2 regions of the Priestia sp. 3CA3 genome follow, and region 2 is predicted to be linked to the other one. Evidence: riboswitches for the same ligand, from Rfam matches in the RefSeq annotation. Region 2 holds a riboswitch; the other holds the start of a gene.

Region 1 (6,404 bases), on a different contig from region 2:
ACCATATGAATATTGAATCAAGGTTAATAATGCTAATCTAGGATCCGTTGTATCTTGAGGTAATACTTGATAAGCAATAAACCCTAAGAAGATCACTAGAATTAAAACAATATTGTAAAGAGGTAAGAAGACAGCATTTTTACGAAGCGAATCTGCACTTTTAGCAGTGAAAACACCTGTAGCAGCGTGGGCCCACATGAATAAAGCTAAAGCAGATACGAGTGATGCTGTAATAAACCATGGAATGCCCTTAGGTCCTTGTGTTGGGATCGTTAATAGCTGAGGTGCATCCTTTGCAACATTGTCAATCATGTTGCCCCAACTTCCAAAATGCATAATTGGCAGAGAAACAACCATAAATAACATAATCGCCCATACTAAAATATCTTTAATAATTGCCGTATAAGTGGGACCTTTAATTCCGCTGAAAAAAGTATAAAGAGCCACAAGAAAGAATGAAAGAATAACGACAGCTTTTACATTAATGTAGCCAGTTCCTGCAACGCGAAGAGTATCTTGAATACCGCTAAGCTGAAGATCGATATATGGAATAAGCATCAATACACCTACTATGGCAATTAAAGAGGAGAGAAATTTACTGCTAAAACGTTCTCTAGCATAATCAGCAAGTGTAGTAAGTTTGTGCTTTTTAGCAACAGTCCAAAGTTTTGGAAGAAAAAAGTATGAAATTAAAAAGGCTAAAACAGAGTAAGGAATGGCAAAAAATGCGATGCTTCCTCCTTGATAAGCTGTACTTGTAAGACCTAGGAATGTATAAGCAGTATATAAATCTGCTCCTACTAAAAGCCAGACGAGCAGGCTTCCAAAACGTCTTCCCCCTACAGCCCACTCTTCAACGGAGCTTCTAGATGATTTGTCACGTCCTGCTATAAAGCCAATGGCGATAACGACAAGAACAATTGCTGATGTGATTAAAAGTGCGGTTAAATTTCCTTGCATTATTCAATGTCCCCCCAAGATTTTTGTAAACGATAAATGATAAATGTACACACAGGCGTTAAGAAGACCCATAAAAATAACCATAAATGCAAAATAGGTAACCCAAAAATAATTGGATGAATGTTATTTACAAAAGGTAAAAAAGCGAATTGAGCAATAAACGGAATGATGAATAAAATAAATATTATGAATTTTCTGTTCATTTTTTACTCCTCCTCTAAAATTTATCTAACAATGTTCACTATGATAGCAAGTCTGACATAGTAAAGCAATAAGTTTTTTGAAAATTTCGTTATAAATTACGAAAATTTTTTTAGAAAAACAAAAAAAGGGTATGAGAAGAAGATATTTGAAATGATTAGGGAAGAAAAAAGCAGGGGAGAACCTAAGCGCAGTTGCCTTTGAAACAAAAAAAGAACGGAAAAGAAGAAAGGTAGTTTTCTCGATGAGATAAAGTATATTGCTATTGCATTAAAGAAAAAGAATTTGTATGTTCAAATATAGATTTATGGAAGCTATAAAAACGAGCAAATAAAAAAACTAGACAATAAGTGCTTGTCTAGTTCCACCACTCTGTCAATGGTCCTTTGTCGCCATAAACAGGATCTGTTGTAGGAATAGGTACTTGTGCAATTTCATCAAATACGTGAGGGCGATCCGTTTGTTTTCCTGTTCGTAAGTTGTAATCCATGCCCTCTGGATAAGCTCCAACCACTTTAAAATCAGCAGTTGACTGCAGACGCATATGTCCTGTACCTGCAGGGAGTACGAGTACATCCCCAGCATGCACCACGATATTTTCTCCCATATGTCCACCTAGTTTTAAGCGTGCAGATCCGCTAATTACACCTAGTGCTTCATGAGAATTGCTGTGGTAATGGTGAAAATCATATATGCCGCCTACCCAGCTGTTTTTCCAGTTGTGAGAATTAAAAATGCTCTCTACTTTCTCTTTCTTACTAATAAATACGTGTTCATACAACAAAACTGGAAGACGAGGGTGATTTGGAATGGTTCCGTCGTCATCAAAATAAAGAACTTTTACATTTGCATAATTCATAAGCATCCCTCTAACAATCTTTTTTCGTAATTTTCCCTGTTTTTTGCTTGCGTAAACAGAGAAGTTTGCTCGAAGTACTTCATTCGTTGCGAAGTGCATGATATGTAGGTGTTAACGTTTTCCCAAAAGAAGTCTCCCACTTCAAGCGTAGCTAAGTGGTGGGCAGTTTACTTTAGTATCTTTTCTTCATATTGTATATAAGTAAAGGGGCTAGTGCAAGAATTCTATGGATATATAGATGTTAATTCGTATTTTGTAAATGAATAATATATATTAATATAATTTTTAGAAGATGATATGCTCGTGAAGTAAAAGAATCAAATAATAAGCAAGGTTAGAGTTTTAGTTGTTTTTTGTAATTAGGAAGAGATTTTAAGAAGATTTATTCGGAATTTTACGAATAATTCATTACTTTTGTAAAAGTAATGTAAACATTTTTGTGTATTGAGTAATAGTAATGAATGTTATATACTGATAAAAAATATATTCCTATATGTGACTGGCGCAACATGGATGACCATGGGGGAGCATATAGCGTATAAGCCGCGCGCCTGGGCAAACACTTGAGAAAATTTCGCAAGTGTTTTTTTTATTTTCCTAGGGAAGAGGAGTAGATTTGGATGAGCAATATGCAAAGGAAGATGGGAACATTTGCTTTAACCATGACAGGCATAGGTTCGATTATCGGTTCAGGATGGCTGTTTGGAGCATGGAAAGCAGCTCAAATTGCAGGACCCGCGGCTATTTTTTCATGGGTTATTGGAATGGTAGTTATTTTGACCATTGCCCTATCGTACGCTGAACTGGGCGCGATGTTTCCGCAAGCAGGGGGGATGGTTAAATATCCTCAGTATTCACACGGATCATTTATTGGATTTTTGGCTGCTTGGGCTAACTGGATTTCAATCGCTTCAACGATAACAGTGGAGGCTATTGCATCTGTGCAATATATGAGTACTTGGCCGTGGAAATGGGCTCGCTGGACTCATGAATTAGTAGACAATGGCATTTTAACGTCCAAGGGGTTGGCAGTTGCGTCTCTGTTATTATTCATTTACTTTTTTGTGAACTATTGGACGGTAAATCTCTTTGCTAAAGCAAACTCATTTATTACGATTGTTAAATTAATTATTCCTGGTTTAACGGCAGGGGCTTTATTTTTTGCTGGTTTTCATAGCGGGAACTTTTCAAGTGAGCATGGGGTAGCACCTTACGGATGGGCGAGTGTTTTAACGGCAGTGGCAACATCAGGTATCGTGTTTGCATTTAATGGGTTTCAAAGTCCTGTAAATATGGCAGGAGAAGCAAAGTCACCTAATAAATCGATTCCGGTAGCTGTAATTGGTTCAATTTTTATTGCTGGAATTGTATACATTATATTACAAATTGTTTTTATCGGAGCAGTAAGTCCGTCATCAATTGCGGATGGATGGAATCATTTGAATTTTAATTCTCCTTTTGCTGATTTAGCGATTGCGCTTGGAATTAACTGGCTAACAATTGTGTTATACGCAGATGCATTTGTTTCTCCTTCCGGCACAGGTGCTACATATACGGCAACGACTTCTAGAATGTTATACGGGATGCAGCAAAATGGATATTTGCCAAAGATATTTGGTACTCTTCATCCACTTTACAATGTCCCGCGCCCAGCTATGTGGCTAAATTTAGCAGCCTGCTTTTTGTTTCTCTTTTTATTTAGAGGATGGGGTGTCTTAGCAGAAGTGATCTCAGTAGCGACGCTTATCTCCTATATTATGGGCCCTGTAGCGCTTATAACATTAAGAAAAACGGCTTCACACTTTTACCGTCCATTTTATTTAAAAGGGGCATCAGTTATTGCGCCATGCGGCTTCGTTTTTGCTTCTTTGACGCTTTACTGGGCAAGGTGGCCACTTACAGGTGAAGTGATTTTTATTATGGCAATTGGCCTGCCAGTTTATTTTTATTACCAAGCGAAAAATAAATGGGTGGGCTTTAAAAAAGAATTTTTAACCGGGGCTTGGATGCTTATCTATTTAGCGTGCATGATTTTTATTTCCTACATAGGAAGCGAAAAATTCGGAGGCAAAAATATTTTACCTTTCGGATGGGATATGCTAGTGATTGCTTGCGTATCATTAGCCTTTTATTACTGGGGAATTAAAAGTAGCAAATCTAACCGATATATGAAAGAAGCTGAACAAATCAATCAAGAAAATTTTAAATCTAAATAAAAAACACGAGCCGGTGCTCGTGTTTTTATTTAGATGAATGGAGAATTTAGACTTAGTTTTTATCAAAATATTGTAAAAAACATAGATTTTAAGGTTTAAGGATTTACACAGAGGGAACCTTTATTTGGGATAAAGTTCTAAAAAAACAAAATAAAGGGGATTGGACAGCTGTGAAAAAAATGAATGTTTTGGCTTTGGTTTTTGTACTTATGCTAGTATTAGCGGCTTGTAACAGTTCTAAGGAAACGGGAGGATCCACTTCAGCTAAAAATAAGGCGATTGAAGCATCTATTGACAGCGCTTCTTATATTTTAGTAGATAGTGATGAAGGAGCTACAAGTGAAGAAAAGGAGCTGTTGAAAGTTGATTTAAAAGTGAAAAATGTATCCAAAAACAGTATATCTTTATCGGATTACGACGGTGTGTATTTATATGAAGGAGATGAACAATTATCTCCAAAAACGGGAGTGAACAGTAGGGAACTTGGACTAGAAAGCAGTTCATCTGACAAGATTGGCGCTGGGAAGCAAAAAAAATTAATGTTCGTCTTTGAAGTCAAAAAAGATAAAAAGTACAAAATTGGGCTTCAGCCAAAATCATCTGATTATGATGAAGAAATTGACGAAGTAACATTAACACTGGATACGAAGAAATACGCGAAAAGCTATAATAAGCTGCAAGACCCAGAAAAAGCTCTGCAAGCTTACACGGAAGTTCTTTACTTAAACAAAGAAAATGTAGATTATGATAAATACGTAACAGCGGACAAAACAGCTGTCATAGAAGAACAGAAAAAAGCGTTTAATGAGGAATTAAAAGGTGCGTTTTCTAATAGTTTAACCGATAAAGCAAAAAAAGATTTTTTTAACATGTATAAAGATGTTTTGAAAGAAAAAGCAAGCGTAAAGACAAATGTGATTGCCAATGCAAATAATAAAGCTGTAGTAGAAGTGGAGTACACTACTGTTAATTTATCAGACTTATATTCATACGTATCGCAGCTTAAGAGAGCATATACAGATGAAACAAAAGATTACGATACAAAACACTCTGAAGAGTTTGCGGCTTCTAAATTCAAAGATATTGTAAATGAATTAGAAACGAAAGAAGGAAGTCGTCCGCTACGAATTTTTATGGTGAAAGAAGATGGGAAATGGACTGTGAAGTCAAGTGACCTATACAGTGACTCTTTAGGTAAAACGTTTGGATCGAGCTACATTCGATAGACAAAAAGGAGGCTAGGACAAAAATAGTTGAGCCCAAGTAAAAAACGAACCATTCATCAATCTGTTTGATGAGTGGTTCGTTTTTTGCGATGGTGCATATCGTTTTATTTGTTTCGTTCCTTCTAGCAGTTGATTGGAGGGCAAGGCGAAGACTCCTGCGGGAAAAGCGGAACAGGTGAGACCCCGCAGGAGCGAAAGCGACGAGGAGGCTCAGCGCCCGCCCGCGGAAAGCGAAGCCTTGCACGGAAATCAATTGCGGTGTCATAAGCAGTCCAGCTCATGTATCTCATTTGTTCGTCTTTCAATTGGATTTATTTCGTTATGTCTCAACCTCTTTTTTGTTTTCTGTAAATAAATCAACGAGTTTTTTGTAAAGCTAAATTTATCGAAATATGCTAGTATAGGTTCATTCATTCTTTTATTCTTATTATGATAGGCATCAATGGAGGTTCTTACTAATGAAAGCAAATTATTGTAAAGATACAAAGGCCGTTCGAACGAGCCGCATTTTCCCTAATGATATTAATAATCACAATACGTTATTTGGCGGAAAATTAATGAGTGATATTGATATGATTGCGTCCATTTCAGCTTATCGTCACAGTCGTACAGAGTGTGTGACGGCTTCAGCAGACTCTATTCACTTTCTGCACCCTATTACGCCTCAGGATTCTGTATGTTTGGAGTCATACGTATCATGGACAGGTCGTTCATCCATGGAAGTGTTTGTGAAAGTGATTAAAGAAAATTTAAAAACCGGGGAGCGTCAAATTGCAGCTACATCATTTTTAACTTTTGTGGCAATGGATGATGATGGAAAGCCCCGCGCAGTACCGGAGCTTATTCCAGAAACAGAAGAAGAAAAATATCTGTTTCAAACGGGGGCAGATCGTGCTGCCACACGTAAACAAGTGCGTAAAAAAAGCAATGAACTAGCCTCAG
Region 2 (6,404 bases):
CTGGATATGATAGTTTGGTTACAAAAACAGCGGAGATGCTTATTGAATAAATTTGAAAAATCTGCAATAATTTTCAGAGAATCATTTCTGTGAAAATACTAAGGAATACTATAAAGATAGGATGTTACAATGAAGCAATTAATCTATTTTGGTTTAGAACAAGCAAAATCTTGTGTTTTTCCTGTTATTATTTTTCTGACATTAGCTATGACAAAAATAATTGAAGTACCGTTTATTTCTAGATATGACCTTATTTTATTAGCCTGTCTAGGAACTCAAGTTTTAATGGTGATGTTTAAACGGGAAACGCTTGATGAAGTAAAAGTCATTGCAGTATTTCATTTAATTGGACTAACGTTAGAACTCTATAAAGTTCATATGGGCTCATGGAGCTATCCAGAAAAAGCTTTCACTAAAGTCTGGGGAGTTCCCCTGTACAGCGGATTTATGTATGCTAGTGTAGCCAGCTACATGTGCCAAGTGTGGAGAAGGCTTGAATTAAAGCTTACGAATTGGCCTTCTACGTGGATTGTCAGTATACTAAGTATGGCTATTTACCTTAATTTTTTCACGCATCATTTTATTTACGACTTCCGCTGGTTTTTAAAACTTTTTACTTTACTTATTTTTTATCGAACTTTTGTATATTTTACGGTTAACAAACGTACATATCGCATGCCTTTAGTATTGTCTTTTGTACTGATTGGCTTTTTCATTTGGATCGCTGAAAATATCGCAACATTTTTCGGAGCATGGCAGTATCCAGATCAACAGCAGCAGTGGACAATGGTTCATATAAGTAAAATTAGCTCTTGGCTTCTTCTTGTGATTGTTAGTTTCTTGATTGTTGCTTTACTAAAGCATTTAAAAGAAAATCAAAGCCAATTTAAACAAAGTAAGAAATCAAAAGAAACAAACGAAATATATGAAAGATAGAAACATAACTATGTACATGCTGTTAATATAAGGTACAGAATCTTTGGAGGCTTATATGCAAGAATATATTTTTTATCTTCCCTATTTTAAATCAGCGGGAAAGACCGTAGCAGTTACAAATGAAAATGGAGAAAACGTCGGACAGCTTAAGAGAATGCATAAAAATATGTGGACAAAAAGTATTGATTTTTTAACTCGTGATGGACTTCCAGTGTTAGATTCTATTTCTTGGTTTCCTATCTTTTCCTGCGGCTTAAAGGTACATGTACAAGTTCAATGGGAAGGAAGAACGGTGTTTATTGATCACGTGAAAAAACACCGGTGGGTGATAAAAGAAAATGGAAAAACAGTGGGGTATCTATTAGGTAAAGGAATAATTAAAAACGAAGGAGCACAAGAAATTAGATGGGGAAATAACGTCTACATGTTAAGCAGTCATGAAGCCGTAGAGGAAGCGTGTATTTTTAATCAAAAAAGAGAAAAAGTCGCGGAGTTTAAATCAGATCTTTTTCATTTTAAACAAGGCAAACACTCAATAAGAGTAACAGAAGAACTGCCCGTACCCATTTTTATCGCTTCTTACTATATAACTACTTTTATTATGCCATACATATAATCAGGCGCAGAATGATTCTGCGCCTGATTTTTATATCATGATTTTACAAATATCATTTGTGAATTCAACGGGATCACTAATAGATAAGCCTTCAATTAAAAGAGCTTGGTTATATAATAAATTTGTATAAAGGTCTAATTTCTCTTTGTCATTTTCAAATGCATCTTTTAAAGAAGCGAATACATCATGATTTACGTTAATTTCTAACACTTTTTCTGCTTTTACATGCTGATTGTCAGGCATAGCACTTAAAATTTTCTCCATTTCAATCGTTACTTCACCATCAGCTGATAAGCAAACGGGGTGTGTTTTTAAACGTTTAGACGCGCGCACATCTCCTACTTTTCCCGCCAAAGCTTTTTTCATATAGTCAAATAGCTCTTTATTTTCTTTTTCCTCAGACTCATTGAGCTGTTCTTCTTCTGCTTCAATCCCTAAGTCACTGCTTGAAACAGATTTAAATTCTTTTTCTTCGTACGTCATTAACATTTTAATCGCAAATTCATCGATATCTTCTGTAAAATACAGAATTTCGTATCCTTTATCTGCAACCAATTCTGCTTGAGGAAGCTTTTCAATTCGGTCGTATGATTCGCCTGATGCATAATAGATATACTTTTGATCCTCAGGCATGCGGGATACATACTCGTTTAGTGTTACGAGCTTTTTCTCTGTAGAAGAATAGAATAAAAGCAGGTCTTTTAATACATCTTTGTTGCTGCCAAAGTCACTGTAAACGCCGTATTTTAGCTGGCGGCCAAATGATTCATAAAACTTCTCGTACTTTTCACGTTCGTTTTTAAGCAAGCTTTTTAATTCGTTTTTGATTTTCTTGCCGATGTTTTTGGCAATCAGCTGAAGCTGGCGGTCTTGCTGCAAAATTTCACGTGAAATATTAAGAGATAAATCTTCAGAATCTACCATACCTTTTACAAAGCTAAAGTAGTCTGGAAGAAGATCTGCACATTTATTCATAATTAAGACTCCGTTTGAATACAGTTCAAGCCCTTTTTCAAATTCTTTTGAGTAGTAATCAAACGGACTATTTTCTGGAATAAATAAAATGGCATTGTAGCGAATCGTTCCATCCACATTAATATGAAGGTGAGTGAGCGGTTTATCAAATCCGTAGCGCTTTTCTGAATAAAACTGCTCATAGTCTTCTGAAGTCAATTCATTTTTATTTTTCTTCCAGATCGGTACCATACTGTTGATAACTTGTTCTTCTGTATAATCTTCTAGCTCGTTATCAGAACCTTCTTTAGGCCGTTTTTCTGTTATGTCCATTTTAATCGGGTAGCGGATAAAGTCTGAATACTTTTTAATGATCTCTTTTAAACGATACTCTTCTAGATACTCATCATACGTTTCATCTTCTGTATTTTCTTTAATTTTTAAAATGATTTGAGTCCCAACCGTTTCTTTGTCGCAAGGTTCGATTGTATAACCATCAGCACCAGTAGATTCCCATTTATAGGCTTCATCGCTGCCTAACGCTTTACTAATCACCGTTACGACATCTGCCACCATAAATGCTGCGTAAAACCCAACGCCGAATTGGCCAATAATCGTGTGCCCATCCTTTGTTTCATTTTCGTTTTTAAATGCAAGAGAACCGCTTCTCGCAATTGTGCCCAAGCTGCTTTCAAGCTCTTCTTGCGTCATGCCAATTCCAGTATCTGTAATGGTTAAGGTACGGTTAGTTTTATCGGGTGTTACTTTTATGTAATAGCTTTCTTTGTTAAAACGCAAGGAGTCATCTGTTAAAGCTTTGTAATAAATTTTATCGATTGCATCGCTTGAATTTGATAGAAGTTCTCTCAAAAATACTTCTTTTTGAGAATAGATGGAATTAATCATCATCTCTAATAATCGCTTTGATTCGGCTTTAAATTCTTTTTTTGACATAAGAAGTTCTCCTTTCCAAATAGGGCTTACAAAATAATTAGCACTTGAATAGATAGAGTGCTAATCACTCTTTTTATTTAACATGTATTAGGGTATTTGTCAATATATTAGGAGATTCACCAAAGAGATTAAAAATTAGACTGAAAAAAGCAAACTTTTAAAAAAAGGTTGAACGTTCTGAAAGAGTTTGCTAGAATATACTTAATTTCAAAGACTATATGTGACTGGCGAAACGCGGATAACCGTGAGGAAGCATATAGTGACGTAGCCGTTCGCCTGGGCAGAGGTAAGGGATTAATACATATCTCTTACCTCTTTCTGTTTAGGGGGAGAGGATATAGAAGTTATCAGACATGTAGGCTAAAAAACCAGACTTTTAAAAAAATTAAAAATGAAGTTCCTTTATCCAAAGGTAAAAACATGTAAAACTACGATGATAATCAGAGGAGAGTACAAAATGAGCACATTAACATTAGAAAAAGTACAAACAATCAAAACATTAAACAACATTGCACAAAAAGGTCTAAATGTTTTTAATCAAGAAGGTTATCAAATTGACAACGACAGCGAAAATCCAGATGCGATTGTCGTGCGTAGCTTTAACATGCACAGCATGGCATTTGACCAAAATTTAAAAGCTATTGCACGAGCTGGAGCAGGGGTTAACAATATACCGGTGGACGCTTGCACGGAGCAAGGTATCGTTGTATTTAATACGCCAGGAGCTAATGCAAACGCAGTAAAAGAAATGGTTTTAACTACAATTATGGCTTCTTCTCGTAACTTATTTGCTGGAGTTGAATGGACAAAAGGATTAGACGGCCAAGGTGATCAAATTCCTAAGTTAGTTGAAGCAGGTAAAAAACAGTTTGTTGGAAAAGAAATCAAAGGTAAAACATTAGGCGTTATTGGTTTAGGTGCAATTGGTGCTCTTGTAGCAAACGACGCGCTTGATTTAGATATGGACGTAATTGGTTTTGATCCATTCATTTCTGTTAATACAGCTTGGAATTTGTCTCGCAACGTACAGCGTGCAATGTCTCTAGAAGAACTATTTGCAGCATCTGACTATATTACGGTTCACGTTCCATTAACGGACGATACAAAAGGTGTTTTCAATAAAGAGACGTTTAGCATCATGAAACCAGATGTTCATATTTTGAACTTCTCACGCGGTGAGCTTGTAAACGAAGAAGATATGAAAGCTGCTCTTGAAAGTGGAAAAGTTGGTCGATATATTACAGATTTTCCAAATCAAAATGTCTTGAACATGAAAAATGTTGTGCCAATTCCTCATTTAGGGGCATCAACTCAAGAATCAGAAGAAAACTGTGCGGTAATGGCAGCACGTCAAGTGAAAAATTTCTTAGAAACAGGAAACGTTAAAAATTCAGTGAACTTCCCGAATGCATCTCTTCCTTACACTGGGAAAAAACGCGTAGCTGCTTTCCATCACAACGTACCGAATATGGTAGGACAACTTACGCAAGTATTCTCAAACTACAATTTAAACATCGCAGATATGGTGAACAGAAGCCGCGGTGAATATGCGTATACAATGATCGATATTGACAATCAAGTAAGTGACGAGATTGTGCCTGAGCTAGAAGAAAAAATTGGTCAAATTGAAGGAATTATTACAAGTCGCATTATCTAATTTGGTTATCATCCTATTTTAGTGTTTCAGCCCTAACTTTTCTAAGTTAGGGCTGTTTTTACATGGTACTTATCTTCATATCATTTCCTTCATTCCCATAGCATATAGAAATACCTTTAAAGAGGTGAACGTTTTGTCAGGAGAAATGATAGGGATTTTGATAGGGTCACTCATCGCGCTGGCAGGAACTTTCATTACGTCTGTCGTAGCTATAGCGGTGTCGAAAGAGCAATACAAGAAAGAGCTTCGCAAAGCATTTATCCAAAAGAAAGTTGATGCCTATACCCATGTGTGTCAGGTTATTTTAGCTATAAAAAATGATTTACTGACAATAACCGTTTCTTCAGCCGGCTTAAACTGGACGGCTCAATCTATTAACAAACTAGCAGATGTATGTATTACGGAAGGACTGTGGATCGATGAAGAAGACAGCAAAAAGCTGGAGGTTCTGCAAAAGCAGCTTTCAAAGTTTGTATTGGATGAAATAGAACTGTCTAGACATGATATCCTCACAACCTGTTATGAAATTATTGAGTATTGTGAAAAAAAGGTAAGGATTCTTCATTTTATGACTACAAAAGAATAGGTGATTACTACTTTAAGAAGGGATAGTAGACGGATTAAAAAAGCATCGGAATATAAAGTCAAAAAACAATCCGTTTATACACCAGCAGTCGACGAGGGCATTAGTAAGGAAAGGGCCAAGGGGAAATTTTTTGTAAAAACGATAGAAAAAGATAGACTCAGTACCGGGTCTATCTTTTTGCATTTATATAAAGATTAAATATATTTATATATGCATGTGTCCAAGCATTTACAGAAAAAACTCATAAAATATAATACAAAAAGGAGATGACTGTATGTCAAATTACGAGTCGAACAAACCGTATATTAAAGTGGTGAATATACCTAATCCTTTATATCAATCGTTAAAAGGAGACTATTTTGTTGGACAAACTGAGCCTATTCGTTTTGGTGGAAACAGAAACGCTTGGGGCGGATTAGTGAACCCTTCCGGCTCCGGAGTAGATTTATTTGTGAATGCTTTTACTATCACTAACTATTCAAACGAACCTTTTACTGCTGAAATTTGGTTTAATTCTATCCCCCCTGGAAAAGGAACAACTTCAGATAATGTGAGTCCAGCAAATACTACAATACGTTCAAAGCCAAAAGGGAAAATTAAATTTGCAGAAATGGTAAAAGGCGTTCCTGCTAAAGGGGTAAACGTATTTAACCGTGTTGTTCCGCCGAAAAGTACATTAGTAAGCGATGAAGACGGCAAAT

What was found. Region 2 has a riboswitch for ZMP and ZTP ahead of AC1VNJ_RS13435 (phosphoglycerate dehydrogenase). Riboswitches for the same ligand answer to the same signal wherever they lie in the genome.
Region 1: linked by a shared signal. The riboswitch ahead of AC1VNJ_RS10870 (APC family permease) and the one ahead of AC1VNJ_RS13435 (phosphoglycerate dehydrogenase) in region 2 are both predicted to bind ZMP and ZTP.

The regions. Positions count from the first base shown of each region.
Region 1 covers NZ_JBXENJ010000003.1:294,276-300,679, reverse strand. Annotated here, with positions in the region: gene AC1VNJ_RS10885 (sodium:solute symporter family protein) at 1-960, opposite strand, end outside; gene AC1VNJ_RS10880 (DUF3311 domain-containing protein) at 960-1,163, opposite strand; gene AC1VNJ_RS10875 (cupin domain-containing protein) at 1,520-2,119, opposite strand; ZMP/ZTP riboswitch at 2,506-2,584, shown strand; gene AC1VNJ_RS10870 (APC family permease) at 2,641-4,236, shown strand; gene AC1VNJ_RS10865 (DUF5105 domain-containing protein) at 4,416-5,462, shown strand; gene AC1VNJ_RS10860 (hypothetical protein) at 5,592-5,729, shown strand; gene AC1VNJ_RS10855 (acyl-CoA thioesterase) at 5,921-6,404, shown strand, end outside.
Region 2 covers NZ_JBXENJ010000004.1:301,517-307,920, reverse strand. Annotated here, with positions in the region: gene AC1VNJ_RS13450 (DUF817 domain-containing protein) at 130-936, shown strand; gene AC1VNJ_RS13445 (tubby C-terminal domain-like protein) at 992-1,552, shown strand; gene htpG (molecular chaperone HtpG) at 1,583-3,460, opposite strand; ZMP/ZTP riboswitch at 3,671-3,749, shown strand; gene AC1VNJ_RS13435 (phosphoglycerate dehydrogenase) at 3,918-5,117, shown strand; gene AC1VNJ_RS13430 (hypothetical protein) at 5,251-5,703, shown strand; gene AC1VNJ_RS13425 (DUF6143 family protein) at 5,978-6,404, shown strand, end outside.